Regions from separate parts of the Microcystis sp. BLCC-F210 genome, predicted to be linked through region 2. Evidence: predicted binding sites of a transcription regulator. Region 2 holds the regulator's gene; each other region holds the start of a gene.
What was found. The regulator NtcA, encoded in region 2, controls nitrogen genes in cyanobacteria. The targets are predictions, from matches to a motif close to TTTGTANCNNNNGNTACAAA.
Positions count from the first base shown of each region.

Region 1: urtA (urea ABC transporter substrate-binding protein) is a predicted target of NtcA. The motif match lies at 2,869-2,888, and genes of this name have one in related genera.
Region 3: ACE3JL_RS18740 (DUF4278 domain-containing protein) is a predicted target of NtcA. The motif match lies at 3,572-3,591, and genes of this name have one in related genera.

Region 1 is NZ_CP169647.1:3,653,894-3,659,363, forward strand. It holds gene glgA (glycogen synthase GlgA) at 1-1,071, shown strand, start outside; gene ACE3JL_RS17615 (VWA domain-containing protein) at 1,121-1,741, opposite strand; gene ACE3JL_RS17620 (TMEM165/GDT1 family protein) at 1,954-2,286, shown strand; gene ACE3JL_RS17625 (TMEM165/GDT1 family protein) at 2,386-2,661, shown strand; gene urtA (urea ABC transporter substrate-binding protein) at 3,041-4,354, shown strand; gene ACE3JL_RS17635 (branched-chain amino acid ABC transporter permease) at 4,447-5,470, shown strand, end outside.
Region 2 is NZ_CP169647.1:3,390,315-3,395,784, reverse strand. It holds gene ACE3JL_RS16325 (Uma2 family endonuclease) at 1-124, shown strand, start outside; gene ACE3JL_RS16320 (DUF3084 domain-containing protein) at 138-1,625, opposite strand; gene ntcA (global nitrogen regulator NtcA) at 1,633-2,310, opposite strand; gene fabI (enoyl-ACP reductase FabI) at 2,525-3,301, shown strand; gene ACE3JL_RS16305 (DUF3368 domain-containing protein) at 3,417-3,887, opposite strand; gene ACE3JL_RS16300 (UPF0175 family protein) at 3,884-4,162, opposite strand; gene ACE3JL_RS16295 (hypothetical protein) at 4,306-4,614, opposite strand; gene ACE3JL_RS16290 (hypothetical protein) at 4,622-5,206, opposite strand; gene ACE3JL_RS16285 (CHAT domain-containing tetratricopeptide repeat protein) at 5,210-5,470, opposite strand, start outside.
Region 3 is NZ_CP169647.1:3,868,200-3,873,669, forward strand. It holds gene ACE3JL_RS18715 (phosphoribosylanthranilate isomerase) at 1-59, shown strand, start outside; gene ACE3JL_RS18720 (hypothetical protein) at 624-920, shown strand; gene ACE3JL_RS18725 (hypothetical protein) at 1,024-1,224, shown strand; gene ACE3JL_RS18730 (chitinase) at 1,349-2,134, opposite strand; gene ACE3JL_RS18735 (hypothetical protein) at 2,261-2,557, opposite strand; gene ACE3JL_RS18740 (DUF4278 domain-containing protein) at 3,088-3,480, opposite strand; gene ACE3JL_RS18745 (FHA domain-containing protein) at 3,635-4,051, opposite strand; gene ACE3JL_RS18750 (hypothetical protein) at 4,328-4,501, shown strand; gene ACE3JL_RS18755 (AI-2E family transporter) at 4,523-5,470, shown strand, end outside.

The DNA.
Region 1 (5,470 bases), 260 kb from region 2:
TGGAAACCGCAAGTTATTCACTGTCATGATTGGCATACGGGCATGATTCCCGTCTGGATGCACCAAGACCCCGATATTAGCACCGTTTTTACGATCCATAATCTCGCCTACCAAGGGCCTTGGCGGGAGGTGTTAGAAAAAATGACTTGGTGTCCTTGGTATATGCAGGGCGATAATACCATGGCTGCAGCGGTTCAATTTGCTAATCGCGTCACCACCGTTTCTCCCACCTATGCCCGTCAGATACAGACCCCCATTTATGGCGAAAATTTAGAAGGATTATTGTCCTATATTTCTGGCAATCTGGTGGGGATTGTTAACGGCATCGACACGGAGGTGTATAACCCAGCTAAAGATGCTTATCTTAAGCAGAATTTTACCCCAGAAACCATCGAAAAGCGTCTGGCTAATAAAATTGCCCTGCAAGAAGAAGTGGGGCTACAGGTCAGTAAAAGTGCCTTTGTCATGGCGATGGTGACGCGTTTGGTGGAACAAAAAGGTATTGATCTAGTGATGCAAATTTTAGATCGCTTTCTCACCTACACTGATGCACAATTGATTATTTTAGGTACAGGCGATCGCTATTATGAAACCCAACTATGGGAGATGACTTCCCGTTTCCGGGGACGAATGTCCCTGCATCTTCTCTATAGTGATGCCCTTTCCCGTCGCATCTATGGGGGGGCCGATGCTTTGTTAATGCCTTCCCGTTTTGAACCCTGCGGCATTTCCCAATTAATGGCCATGCGTTATGGTTGTATCCCCATGGTACGCCGCACCGGTGGTTTAGTCGATACGGTATCTTTCCACGACCCAATTCAGGAAAAAGGAACAGGATTTAGTTTTGATCGCTATGAACCTTTAGACCTGTTTACCTGTATGATCCGGACTTGGGAAAGTTTCCGCTATAAACAGGATTGGCAAAAACTACAGCAACGGGCAATGACTCAAGATTTTAGTTGGTATAAATCCGCTTTGGAATATCTCAAAATCTACAAACAAATCACCGGACAATCGGAGCAATTATCCGATGAGGAAAAAGATAAATTTGTCGCCCTGACTAGCAGTTAAATCCTGCTTAAGTAGGGGTGAAGATATATCACCCCTACTTAAGCAGAAATTAATCAATAATGGCGTTGAGAAGAACTTCTGCTAGGGTCATATCTTCCATATCATCGATAGTAATTGTGTCAACGATATCGAATTTAGCCCCCGCGGATTCTAGTTGATCGTCTAAAGCTTTAAGAAATTCTGTCGCTTGTCGATCATTGCCTACTTGAATCAGAGAAATGGCTAATTCTTGATCGCTATCGAGTTTTCGAGAAGCTTCGATAATTTGACGCATCACCGCTTTGCGATCATCTGGTTCTCCGTCAGTAATCACCAGAATAGTTTCTCCGTTGGGTTTAGTTTTGCCGGCAGTTTTGCGCTGAAAATAATTATCAAGGGCATCTTGGAGAACAGCTGCTAGGTCTGTTCTCCCCATCGGTTCATTTTCTTGATAAATTCGTGTCACCTTATCGGAAGTAACATTATCATAGCGTCGGAAACGTCCGGAAAAAAGATAGATAGTGATGCCGTCCGGATCGATTTCCTCGCACTTTCTAGCCAAGGCGAGGGTAGATTCTTGGGCAATTTGCCAACGGGTTTTCTCACTGGGTTTATCAGCAGTGGACATACTGCCACTTTTGTCAATAATCAGAGTATAATCTCTGTCTTGTACAACACTTTCACTGGTCATAGGGGCTATACCTCCAAGCAATTTGCGCTCGTCCTAGTCTAATAATTATTAAACTCTAGGATGGAAACTCCACCTCGATCGACTAGGGTTTTTTAACTATTGGTGGAGGAGACAGCGTAATCAACAGCAGAAACTATCGCCAGAAAACCGGTCGGGCTAAAATGAAAAAAGTATGAAAATTATTTCTTAACCCGATATTGTTAAATTAGCCGATGAGTGATAGCAAATCGATCGCCTCAACCGAGAAAAAGCCGGATAATCCAGCTTCTTGGAGTTTTTGGACGGTGTTTAGTTCCACCTTCCTAACCATATTTTTGGCTGAAATCGGCGATAAAACCCAATTAGCCACCCTTCTGATCAGCGCCGAATCCCAATCCCCCTGGGTGGTTTTTGCCGGGGCAGCCAGCGCTTTAATCGCTACCAGTCTCCTCGGTGTCCTGATCGGTTATTGGATTGCTCGTCGTCTTTCCCCGAAAACCTTAGATATCGGTGTCGCCATCCTTCTCCTTTTGATCACTGGTTTACTGATCAGCGATATTCTCTAAGCAATCAGTGAGCAGTTATCAGTTATCAGTGAGCAGTTATCAGTGAGCAGTTATCAGTTCACTGTTCACTGAAAAAAGCTTCCCATCTTCCTAGAATTTATGAATTGGCAATTATTCGGACTGACATTTATCACGGTTTTTTTGGCGGAAATCGGCGATAAAAGTCAATTAGTAGCGATCGCTCTCGGTGGCAGTTCCAAATCACCCAAAGCCGTCTTTTTTGGCTCAATTACCGCATTAATCCTGACCAGTTTCTTAGGAGTCCTTGCGGGCGGCAGTATGGCGCAGTTATTCCCCGCTAAGATATTAAAAGCGATAGCGGCCATTGGTTTTGCACTGCTTGCTGTCCGGCTGCTTTGGCCAAAGTCGGATTGATCATTGGGTTTGCGGCAAAAAGCTTTTCCTGGGGGCAGGGTTTGAGGTGTGGGGAAGTGGGGTGTCGGAAGAATAAATAGAAATAATCTCCTGTCTCCTGTCTCCTGTCTCCTATCTCCTGTCTCCTGTCTCCTGCCTCCTGTCTCCCGACTCCTGATAGCTAAAAAACTGAGGCAAATTCCAGAAAAATAATTAATTTTTCCCAAAAAAGTAGCAAAAGTTACAAAAAACAGCCAAAAAGTAGCGAAAGTTACAAAAAATCTGCTAACCTAGCCGTAATATCACACAGATATTCGTAGAAAGATTCCCAAAAATCTCCTCAGCAAAAACATCCGTGTGAAGTAGCTAATATTGTCAGCGAGGTTAGTTCAAGATCATTATGTCAAATTTAGGACGACGTAAATTTCTCCTGTACGGTTCTGCCACTTTGGGAACCAGTATTCTGTTAAAAGCTTGTGGTGGCCAAAACCAAACCCCCACGGCCAGTCCTAGCCCAGCTGCTAGTCCCACTCCGGCTTCTGGAGAGACAATTAAGGTGGGTATTCTGCACTCTCTTAGTGGCACCATGGCCATCAGTGAAACCAGCGTAGTTGATGCGGAAAAACTGGCGATCGAGGAAATCAATGCCGCCGGTGGTGTTCTTGGTAAACAGATTGAGGCAGTGGTGGAAGACGGCGCTTCCGATTGGCCAACTTTTACTGAAAAAGCCACCAAACTGATCGATCAGGACAAAGTTTTGACCGTCTTCGGTTGTTGGACTTCCGCCAGTCGTCAGGCGGTTTTGCCCGTGTTTGAATCCAGAAACCATATGCTCTGGTATCCCGTCCAGTACGAGGGTCAAGAGTGTTCTAGAAATATCTTCTACACTGGCGCTGCCCCCAACCAGCAGATCGAGCCAGCAGTGACTTGGTTGCTGGAAAACAAAGGGAAAAAATTCTTCCTTGTCGGTTCCGACTACGTTTTCCCCCGCACTGCCAACACGATTATTAAAGAGCAGTTAAAGGCGAAAGGCGGCGAAACCGTGGGCGAAGACTATCTACCCCTAGGTAACACGGAAGTTACCCCGATTATCACCAAAATTAAGACAGCTTTACCCGATGGCGGCGTTATTTTCAACACCCTCAACGGTGATAGTAACGTGGCTTTCTTTAAACAACTGCAAGCGGCCGGTTTAACTCCCGATAAATATCCGGTCATGTCGGTGAGTGTTGCTGAGGAAGAAGTTAAACAGATTGGTAAGGAATATCTCCTCGGCCAATACGCTTGTTGGAACTATTTCCAAACCGTAGATACCCCCGCTAACAAGAAATTTGTTGCGGCTTTTCGAGCTAAATATGGTGAGGATCGCGTCACTAACGACCCCATGGAAGCGGCCTATATTATGGTCTATCTCTGGAAGCAAGCGGTGGAACAAGCAGGAACTGCCGATGATCTGGACAAAGTTCGCGCCGCCGCCATCGGACAAAAATTCGATGCTCCCGAAGGACCAGTGCAAATGTTCCCCAATCATCATATCTCCAAAACCGTCCGGGTTGGTCGAGTGAGAGATGATGGGCTATTTGACATCATTTGGTCAACTCCAGGGCCTGTGGATCCGCAACCTTGGAACCAATTTGTCCCCGAAACTAAGGGCTTTGCCTGTGACTGGACGGATCCGGCCAAGGGCGGTAAATTCAAAATGGAAAAATCCTAGTTTTAAGAGTTTTTCCAGATAATAACGAGGGTGAGGTAAACAGTAATGCCACCCTCTTTTTAAACCTTAAAAATGCACAGGAATAAGAAAAAGTGTCAGCATTATTAGAAGGATTATTTAATGGTATTAGCATCGGTTCTGTGCTATTGCTGGCAGCTTTAGGACTGGCGATTGTCTTTGGACTGATGGGGGTAATTAATCTCGCTCACGGTGAGTTAATGATGTTAGGGGCCTACAGTACTTTTGTGGTGCAGAATGTCTTTAAGGGTTTCGGTTCTCCCTTCTTTGATACCTACGTTTTATTCGCCCTACCGATCGCTTTTTTGGTGTCGGGATTGGCGGGATTATTATTAGAAAGGGGGGTGATTAGGTTCCTCTACGGCAGACCCTTAGAAACGCTGCTGGCTACTTGGGGAGTCAGCTTAATTCTACAGCAATTTGTTAGAAGTGTCAACGGCTTATTAGTAATTAGTTTAATAGTTTTCTGTCTCTTATTTTTTGGGGCAATGAAGGTGTTAAGTCGTCGCTTAGATTGGGAGAGAATTCGCAATTTAGCTATCGGTATCACTCTCCCTTTATCCCTAGCTATCTCTGGATTATTAGGCTATCTTTTATCTTTTAATCCCGTTCTTGCTAAACCCTGGTTTAGTGCCAGAAACGTCGATGTCACCGCTCCTGTTTGGTTACGGGGAGGTTTACCTTTACTGGGTTTTCAAATGCCCTACACCCGTATATTTATTATTATTTTAACTGCCCTTTGTTTGTTAGGGACTTATTGGTTTTTAAATAAATCTTCTTGGGGTTTACGCATTCGTGCCGTCACCCAAAATCGCCAGATGAGTTCCTGTTTAGGCATTCCCACTAATCAAGTGGATGCTTTGACCTTTGCCCTCGGTTCGGGATTAGCTGGGGTTGCTGGTTGTGCGATTAGTTTCTTGGGTTCCGTCGGTCCAAATGTGGGACAAAATTATATCGTTGATACCTTTATGGTAGTGGTGGTGGGGGGAGTCGGTAATCTCCTGGGAACTATTATCGCAGCTATGGCCATTGGTGTGGCTAATTATTTAATTGGTTCGGGAACTTTTGCCCTGATGTCTGGTTCCGTGGCAGCACTAA
Region 2 (5,470 bases):
AGAAAATAATTGGTTACTGCAAGAATACACCCCAGCAAGGGGAATTATATCCCTAGATTCTTTAGGAATTAGCTTAAATCTTGCCGATATTTACGAAGGAATTGATTTTAATCTCAACTCCTAACTTTAGCTATCTTTCAAGGGGACGTACTAAAAACAATTTTACCATCTTTTACCGCCACTAAACGCAAGGTTAAAGGTCCAGATGTATTAGTTTTACTAGCAGCAACTGCCTCAAGTGTTTCGATAGCATTACCCGACTTTTTCACTTGACCAATAAAGTTAACTACCGTAGTTAATAAACCATCTTCCACTTGAATTGACCCTAAAACTCCCGCACTTCTAGCGCGAAATTGAGCCGAAGCTAAAAGTAAATCTAAACGCTTTTGTAGGTCCTCTTCTGTCATATTTTGGGGATCAATAGAAACGGCAGCGATTACCTGTTTCTCCTCAAAAACTCGTTGATTGGGAACCACATCAGCAAAGACACGAATCTCGCTTTCTCCTAAAACATAATTACCTGCGGAAAGGATTCTCACCACATATTCTTTACCGTCCTGTAATTGTTGACTTAACTGTTCTACCTGTGCTTTTGTGATCTTAATTAAACGCTGGTCAAAATTAGGCTGATTTGGTTGGGTAGCACGGATAGCATTCATATTCGCTTCCCGCAATAACTTATCGATAACGGTGACAATAGCTTGGGGATCAACAATACGAAAAGCTCCAAAAGATAACACCTGTCCCCGGAAAATAGCGATTTGTTTTTCCCGCAATTCTTGATAGGTTTGATAGTATTGTTCTAAAACTTCCACTTCCCGCTTAAGAAAAGCCATTTGGGTTTCTAAATCCTTTAATTTTCCCTCGCGCTGTTCCAAAGCAAAATTTTTATCCACAATCGATCGATCGAGTTCTCCAATACGTTGATCCCGGCGATCAATTTCTAGCTGTAGGGTTTTTTGTTGAGTTTCCAACTGTTGAAGTCGCGCTTGTCTGGTTGTTAATAACTTTTGTTGATTAGCTAACTCTTTATCTCTAGCTTGAAGGGTGGTTTGTAGTTGATTGATCTGACTAGAAAGAATTGATTTTTGTTGGGACAATTGCTCCCGTTGACTGATTAACTGTGCCTTTTGATTAGTTAAAATAACTCGTTCATTATTTAAATTGGCCACTTCCTTGCGAAACTTTTCTAACTGTCCCGAAACTAATCGCAAACGTTGACGAGAAGCCTGATAATTTTTATTAAGAACCTCTAGACGTTTCTGCACAGCTATCTGTTCACTTTTAGCCGTTTTTAAAGCCTTTTCCACCTGATTTTTTTGTTCGGTGGTTTTTCTCACCTGACTTTCTAAATCCTTAATAGCGGTACGACGTTCATTTAAAAGGCGATCCAGTTCAAAAACCCCTTGACGTAGGGATTTACTAGAAGCAAATAAGACAATTAAAGTCGAGCCAGCGATCAAAATTCCCGTTACAATCGTCATTAAAGTTGCGGTTTGTTTCGGACGCAGATTAAATAAACGCATCCTTTTCTTACCTATACGACTACCTATGCGATCGCCAACCGCCGCTATCAGACCACCTAAAACCACGATAGCCAAAACTAAAATATAAGCGCTAGTCATCCAGAATTTAAGTAAATTGTTGACTGAGAGCGACGGGATTATGGACGGTGATTTTCTTCTTGTAAATTGAGACCATTTCCTGATCCCGCAGCTCTCCCAATAAACGGGTGACAGTGACGCGAGTAGAACCGATCGCTTCTGCGATCGCTTGGTGAGACAATTTTAGATCCACCCGGATGCCATCGGTGGTGGGAACCCCAAAATCACGACAGAGAATCAATAAAAAACTGACCAAACGTGAACCCATATCCCGGTGAGCTAAGGTTTCGATCATCATTTCCGTTTGCAGAATCCGCGAGGACAAACCCTGCAGCATCAACATTGATAAATCGGGATTATTGCGGAGGGATCTTTCTACCTGCTCGATCGGGGCTGAGAGTAATTCTACCGGAGTAAAAGCCACGGCATGATAAAAACGATCCGATCGCTGACCAGTCAGTAAGGATAGCACACCAAAGACGCTATTTTCCCGCAGTAGAGCCACGGTAATTTCTTCTCCCGCTTCATAGACTCGCGACAACTTAACGGCTCCTTTCAGCAAAAAATAGACTCTTTCAGCGGGATCTCCGGGGAAAAAGATCGTTTTGCCGCGCTCGAACAACTCCACCACCGGGGGGAAATTGCCGCTGCCGATTCGACGGAACACATCTGCTAGGGGTTTATCTTGTATTAATGATAAGTCCATCTCACATCCAGAAAAGGGGAAAATTGTTTTTATTATCCAACGAGTGTCACCTCTATTAAACATAACCGCTGCCTAAACTGGGAAAAGTTTTGGGCGCTTTTTGCCAGACAATGGGGAAGGGGTGATCATTGCTGCCCCGTTATCTGTATCCCTATTATACCGAATCTCGCTGGGGTCGGCTATTGGGGAGATTTTTGTAAGAGAAACGAGAACTATGTTAGATTTAACGGGAAAAAACGCCCTAGTGACAGGAATTGCCAATAATCGCTCGATCGCTTGGGGAATTGCCCAACAACTCCATCAAGCTGGTGCAAATATCGGTGTCACCTATCTCCCCGACGAAAAAGGCCGTTTTGAGAAAAAAGTGCGAGAATTGGCCGATGAACTTAATCCCGCTTTTTATGTCCCCTGCGATGTCCAAAATGACCAACAGGTAGAAGATACTTTCGCTACAGTGGCGGAAAAATGGGGTAAACTGGATATTTTGATTCACTGTCTCGCTTTTGCCGATAAAGAGGGTTTAACGGGCGATTTTACCGCCATTCCCCGGGAAGCTTTCACTAAGTCCCTAGATATTAGCACTTTTTCCCTAACCCGTCTAGCGCGATCGGCTAAACCCTTGATGACGGAAGGGGGAAGTATTATCACTCTTACCTATCTCGGCGGTGTCAAGGTAATTCCTAACTATAATTTAATGGGGGTGGCAAAAGCTGGTTTAGAAATGAGTGTTCGCTATTTAGCCGCGGAATTAGGTGGCCAAAAGATCCGAGTTAATGGTATTTCTGCCGGTCCAATTCGCACCTTAGCATCTTCGGCCGTCGGGGGAATTCTTGATATGATCCATCATGTGGAAGAAATCGCTCCTTTACATCGCACAGTGACACAAATTGAAGTGGGAAATACGGCCGCTTTTTTAGCCAGTGATCTTGCTAGTGGTATTACTGGTCAGATTATTTATGTAGATTCCGGTTACGAAATTATGGGAATGTAGTTTTATTCAGTTATTAGTTATTAGTTATTAGTGTCACGAGGTTCTGAAGGGGGATTTTTGACTTCTTTGGGGTTAATTGCGATCGGACTGAAGGTTCGTTTAGTTTTTTAACAATTTATTCCCTATTTTCAAGCAATTTCTCAATTATGCGGTGAGAAATGCGAAAATTAGTCTGTTGTAGTCGGGCTATAGTATCTGAAAGCTCGATTAAGCCTCGGCTTGATGCGTCGTCTAAAATTCCGAGAGTGCCAATAATAGGAATTCCCCGCTCGCTGGCAATTCGCCGCCCCAAGCGTTCATCGATAATCAGCAAATCGGCGGGTAAGGTTTGAGCGAGGGTGATAGCGGCCTGTTCTCCGGGGTCGAGAATATTTAGGGCTTCATCAATCGTTTGAACAGCCTCAATGATAAGCCAAGAGGGTGGATTGGCGATCCATTGCTGAAGAATGGCCGGTGCATCTGCATCAAGCATTTCACCGCGAACCACATCGGGAATGATAATCTGTCCAAATAAGCGGGGGAATAGGTCGATCTGGTCAATGAGCAGTAAATAGTTGATAGGTGAGGTATCAGAAACGACTATCATAAAAGACTATGATCGTGTTTGTTGCGAAGTTGCTGAAGAGTCTTGCGATCGCTGTCTAGATCGACTTCATTGTAATGTAAATCGGCATCATGGTTTTTTAAAAAAGCATCCACCACCCAACGAGAAGATAGACCTAAAATACTTCCGACCTCGGCACTGGTGATTTTTTCCGCTCGGTAGGCCTGCACCACCAAAGCCTCTAAAATTTCACGGGTAAGATTATTGTAGTTGTAATGTTGAAGCAATTCATCGGGAATATCGATAGTAATTTTCATGATTTAGCTTCCTTTTTTTTGGGGTTTACTGATAATGTTTATAGAACTTAGGTTGAGTTAAAGCATGAAACCCAACGCCTATTCTACACCTTCTCAACAGGATTTAGTATAACTTTTGGATATGGATAAAGCTGGCATTTCTATTACTTCGCTTCAAATAATTTCCAAATCTCTTTAATAGAAATATAGATACCGAGAACAGCAGCTAACAAAAGAAGGATTTGACTATCCGAACCAAGGCAATTCTGAAAATCTTCATCGGTTAACACTTTATAGACCACCTTAGATATTGCCAAGACAGCCGATAAACTTAACCCAGAAACGAAAAGAATTTCTAGATAAGATTTATTGTTTCCCCGTCGCTGCCGTCTTCTTGTAACCAGTGCCACGCTTGCGGTAATAACCAAGGTTCCGATTAACAAAAGAAAGTTTTCAATGTTAACAATCTTCATCAAAAATTTATGCTGATTTTGCTTTCCTAAAGGTAATATACCATCCGCAGCCGGCCGCTAATATCGCACCAATAACCGCGCCATAAACTCCCGCAATCGATCCCCCTAGGGCCGCACCTCCCACCGTTACCACCATCAGGCGATCAGCTTTATCCCAAAATCGAGGGGAATCAGCACCCTCGTGATCAAGGGGGATCCCCCCGCCTGTCGGCACCCCCCTTATCAAGGGGGGCAGGGGGGATCCAGCTAATTTTTGGGCAGTTTTTACCCAATCTTGGCTAGGAATAACATCATTAATAAATAGGGACTCGAAATCTAAACTATCGGGAAAAGTGACGCTTAAACTTTTGGCGCGTTCTTGGTTAGCATAGGCTGCGTCTAACTCTTCGATCGCTTTTTTATAAGCTTTTTCTAGGGGGGGAAAATCCTTGACAAGTTGCCGCAATTGTGTTGCTGCCTGGGGTTGTTCTTCCCTTAATAATCGTTCAATTTCTTTGAGCGATCGCTGTAGATATTCTGGCAAGGGTTCAGTCTGCTGTGCGAGGGCGATTAGCAGCGCTTCAAGATCGATAATTGTTTTGGGGATTTCCATAAGTTAGTCCTGTCCAGTCAGGGTATAGGCTGCCCAATGGTAAGGATCACTATATTCTGTTAGTTGATCTAGCCCTATTGTACTGCCTTCCTTTAAAATATTCGCCGCCCTCACCTCCAGTCGATCGACCCCTTCCCTTAGGTCGGGAAGTTGTCCAAGTTGCTCGATCCAGTTAGCTAGTTGCTGCCAAGTGATATTTTTTAACCAATTTTGTGTATTTTTCAAAGCTAGGGACGGAGATTCACCCGCTAATAATCTTTGATA
Region 3 (5,470 bases), 480 kb from region 2:
GTGCCAATCTAATCAAAAATGATTGTCAATTTTCTGGTGTACATTTGGCAAATGATTAGCTTAACATTGCTAAAAATTTCTCTTCAGAGCGATCGCAATCTTGTAGGGTGCGTTCCCTAATGTGGCTCCTACCGCTCCACTAGCAGTAGGCTAATCTGGCTAACACGCTTTTGGGCGTGATATACGGAAAAGTTACAGCAAAAAAGGAGGTTTATTATGGCTGAACGATTAGCAGTTGATGTTTCACAAACTTATGAAAGTGGATTTCTTGGTAAGTGAGGAGACGATAAATTTCCTTGCACCGGAGCAAGAATAACACGGGTGGAATTCCACAAAGAGGTTTCCAAACACCGTATTACTCCCTTTGATGATGGCATAGGACGGGGTGACGCTCACACAAATGATACTGAACTGCCAGTGCGATCGCTGATCTTGTAGGGTGCGTTCCCTAATGCAAGTCCCACTGATCCAGCGATCAATTTTGGGGAACGCACCATGCCCATTGATTAAAGCTGTGGGTTTAAGTGCGATGCCGCTCTTGTGGGACCAGTTGGGGAATGTTAGCGAAGATTCCCGATGTTTAGGTTAAAATAGAGGGCAAAAGTTGCCACAGGGTCAAGCCAATGACAATCCATCAACCCCGCTATAGCAAAGAAGAATTTGCCCAACGTGGCGATCTGATTTATCAAACTCAAATACGTCCACAAGTCGAATTGGGTAATCAGGGCAAAATTGTAGCAATTGACCTTGAAACTGGCGACTTTGAAATTGATGCGCGTGAAATACCTGCTTGCAATAGACTCGAAGCCCGTCACCCAGATGCTCAAATCTGGATTGTTCGAGTCGGTTCTCGCTATGTTCGCCGATTTGGTGCAGCAATTCTCATTTTGAAACGATTTTGCGTTGTTTCAGCGATCTAGAGATTCGTTAAGAATTATTAACCCCTCTAGGTGCAAGGGTTTTAATGTCATGAAACCTTAAAATGAGAATTGCTGGATTTGGTGGACGTACAAAGAGATTAGTATGATCGCAGGAATCGTTAACGCGGATTTTGAGGCGATTATTTCACTTTCGATATGTGACTCTGAAGGAAATATTTACGCGCAAGATGCGGTCGTTGATACAGGTTTTAATGGTTGGCTTTCATTGCCACCAGACCTAATCGATCAGCTAAACCTGAAATGGAAAAGACGAGGACGCGCTATTCAGCAATTCTCATTTTGAAACGATTTTGCGTTGTTTCAGCGATCTAGAGATTCGTTAAGAATTATTAACCCCTCTAGGTGCAAGGGTTTTAATGTCATGAAACCTTAAAATGAGAATTGCTGCCGCTGTAGGACGAGCATTGCTAAACAGGAAAAACTTTGATCGCTTTTTCGTAGTAAGCTTGACGATCAGCTAGTCCGTTAAGACCACCATTCACTCGTCGGGTGATTTCTTCCACCGTTGCACCGCGATCACAAAGAGCATTCATGTTATTATTATGCCACCAAAAACCGCCACTGGTAAAAGGATAGGTGGTACTAACATAATCAACTCCATCCATCACTTTCGGATCATGAATATAATTCGCAAAAGCTTGATAGTTACTGCGTCCCGTTAGTTGAATAACGCCTGCTCCCTTATATTTGGGACCATCTCCTGGATAAATATTTCCCAGGTCTTTCCGTCCGTTATACTCCTCACCGCTACCGAGTTCTTTCATCCATTTCAAGCCTCCACTTTCATGGGCAGTTTGGCTTAAAAAATGACACATTCGGGGGTGAGTGTTAATTTCAAAGCGATTTAAGCAAGAATTGAGATCTGCTAATTGTCCATCGCTAATGACATTACCATAGATAGATTCGGCTTGAGCTTTGGAGATTAAATTATTACCCCCTGGTAATTCTTTAAGTTCTAGTAAAAGTTTCGCCGAAGATGCTCCCAAGGTATCCAATTCGTCTTCTTTGATTTTTTGTTTGAATTGCTCAAAGGCTTGTTTTGTTTGGGGTCCATAAATGCCATCAACACCATTAGCAGGAAGTAATCCGAGAACTTGCAAACGGGTCTGAACTTCTCGGCAAAGTTCCGAGTCTCCAGCTAAGTAATCAATAGGTTTAACGAGGTTTTGTTGAATGATGTCTTCTAATTTCATGGTGTTTATTTCCTAGTTTAGATTTTCCGATGGTGATCTTGGTTATTTGGGCTGTTTTTGTATTTCCTGAGTCAGGAATTATAAGAGGGATAAAATTGCTGGAATTTTTCATTCCTTGCAAAATTTTTATCCCGTATTTGTCCCCTCAGAAATATGACCTTGTTCTGGGTTTGTGCCAGACCAGAGAACCATATTATGGGTATCAACATCCTCCTGTAACCAGTCAAATACAGACTTGGGATTTGTCGCTGTAATCGCCACTACATATTGAGGATTATTTGTTGTCAGATTTTGACCTTTAGCGACATACATAATATTATCCCAGCCATGACTTTTGGGAGCGTGATCAGAAATAACAGTATCCCAAACTATCGTCCATTGAACGATTTTTGTTTTGTTACCATCACTGATATTAGCAAACATTAAAAGACAGAAAAGCAAAATAATTCTTTAAAAGTGTAGGAAAATTCAAAGAACTATTAGGACGAATTTTGGCTCTTCTAGGTTCTGTGTGATAAGTTTAACGGCTCTTCTCGACTTTGTGTGATAATTTTTACTTATAAAGAGTGAAATGCTGACTGGCAAAGACTTTTAGGACTATTTTGCTGAAGAAACTATCAGTATAGACCTCGTTTCCATACAGAAACCAGAAGAGCCAGTTTAACTTACAGAGGATCGATCAATCTTTTTGTCCTCTGTGTCTCTGTGGTTCCTTGCACTCACTCGCCAGGAAGAATGTATTTTAGAATACATTTCACTCACCGAACCCAAGAGAGCCGAATTTTCGGCAACTCTATAACTTAGCTTCTAGGTGTGTCCGTACTGGCTATAGCTAAAAGTCTTATAGAGCCTGAGTTAAAGTTATGTAATTATAATTCCTGTGGGTGGCATTTTTAGTCCCAAAAACATTCCCCCCGGCAGAACCGAGGGGAAAGTGGGGAAAAACTGCTAATCTAGCAGTTTAAGGCTAAGTCTTGGGATTCTTTTTTCAAGAGATTAACGAGGGTTTCGTCACCACTCTCTTGAGCGATTTGTAAACGACGTTCCAGACGATGACGAATATTGTTCAGATGGATGCTAGAAAGGGTTTCCTCTTGGACAACAACAGGGGGTTTGACAACGGGCAACGGACAAATGTTTGGGGTGACTTGTCCAGCAAGATGAGGACGAGTGCTGTAGGCAACTCCACGATACTGACGATGCAGTTTCGGCTCTAATTGGATCATATGACGAGGATAATGGTGATTCCAGTCCTGACCTCGGTATTTACCCCCGATATCTCCGGTTTTCATCTCCAAGGGGAGCGAATCCCTTTCGTACTTAACTCCTCGATAGGCTAACGTCATATCACTGACTCCCTGCAATGCTTTCAATTGACTTTAATCTCTCTTGTCGTCTCTATTTAGGGACAGCAAGTCAGAAGACTTTATTTCTTATTCTGTATCTATTTTTACATTTCGTTAGGGAAATTGAAAAAACTTTATAAAAATTTAATATTGTCTAGGTGACGATCGTATCATTTTCCGGCTGAGTTTGGTTGCCCACCAAAGGAACCTCTAGGGGTTTGAAGACTAATTGGGGTTGTTCATGCTCAGGGATGAGACGAATTTGAATTTGCGGGCCAGAGGCGGCTAAACGAACCACCATACCATCAACGATGACAGTTTTCTCGATCGGTTTGCCATTGAGAAACGTCCCATTTGTCCCTAAATTTTCCAATTCCCAATGACCGCGATCATTCTGGCGGATTTCTAAGTGCCGCCTCGAAACCACAGCACTATAAAGAACTACATGATTATCCAGCGCCCTGCCAATGAGAATAGTTGATTGGTCATTGTCAAATTGCCAATGTTGTAAGGGCGTGGCTTGATTGGGATGTAAAAGAGTTAAAGTGATCACGGTAACTATTGGCGGCACGATAGGGGTGGTGAACAGGGTAAATCTTATTTGCTCTCAAGATTTATCTTGACATTAAGTCTTTAATCCTAGCAATGAAAATCTCTAGTTACTCGACTGAGCCTTTCTCCTCTATTGTCTCACACTTTCCCGTTCCCTCTGAACCGACCTCGCCCCAAAAATCTAACCCCTTCGCTCTAGTATTAATAAAACTAATGGGAGATGACTTCCACATTTTGACCAATTTTTAACCTCTTCAGGGATAAGATAGTGCTTATGCCACCTAAACATTGATCTATGAGCGGCTTTATTATCAAAATAATCTTGATATCGGCTTTGATTTCCCTGGGAATTAAATATCTAGCCCCTTTATTATCGATCGCTCCCAGTCCTCTTAACACTTTAATTCTGGTTTTTGCTCCTTTTCTGCTCACGGTTTTTGCCCTCTGGAGACGGACAACAACTGATTAGAAATTTTTCTCCTTACTCATCATGACTTTTGGCAGCAGCCTCGGTTTAGTCCTGTTAGTCTTTTGTCTGTTGATTCTCTGGCAGATTCGACAGATTCTCTTATTATCATTGATGGCGATTCTTCTGGCTCAGATTTTAAATTTGGCTGTGACTTGGTGGCAGCGTCATCACCTCAAGCGTTCCCACGCCCTAATTATCACGCTTTTAAGCTTTTTTATTGGTATTATCGGTATTTTTGTGGGGATTATACCCGCTTTAGTCCAACAATTTCGCCAATTATTTAGTTTACTTCCCCAAGCTATAGAAAGACTCTGGGGACAAGTCCATAGTTTTGAGGATTATCTCGATCCTAGTCTGGCCACTGTCTTCCCAGACTTTAAAACGCTGCTGGCTCAATTACAACCCCTAATTAACCAAATTGCTGGCCGGGGTTTGAGCATTTTTTACGGTACTTTCGGCATTATCCTCAGCTTACTGCTAATTGTTGCCCTGAGCTTGATGATTCTCGCCGATCCTGCCGCTTACCACCGTTGTTTTCTGCGTTTATTTCCCGCTTTCTACCGTCCTAGAGTACGATCGATACTAGAACAGTGCGATCAAGATTTAAAAGCTTGGCTAAAAGGAATTTTCTGTCATATGTTGATTATGACCTTGGGCAGTTGTCTAGGTCTATCCTTGATCGGCATTCCCCTCGCTTTTTCCCAATCTATTCTGGCAGGATTTCTCACCTTTATCCCCAACCTCGGGCCGGTTTTAAGTACGATTTTACCCTTTTCTATCGCCCTTCTGGAAGCTCCCTGGCAACCCTGGGCAGTTTTACTACTCTACAGCAGTATTTATCTGTTAATTCAATATTTCGACCATCATCCACCGTTGCCCATTTTAACAGTGCGGTCGCTCAAGCTCCTACCCGCTTTTACCCTGTTGGCCCAGTTGTTTTTCGCCTCGATTTTTGGCTTTTTAGGGCTA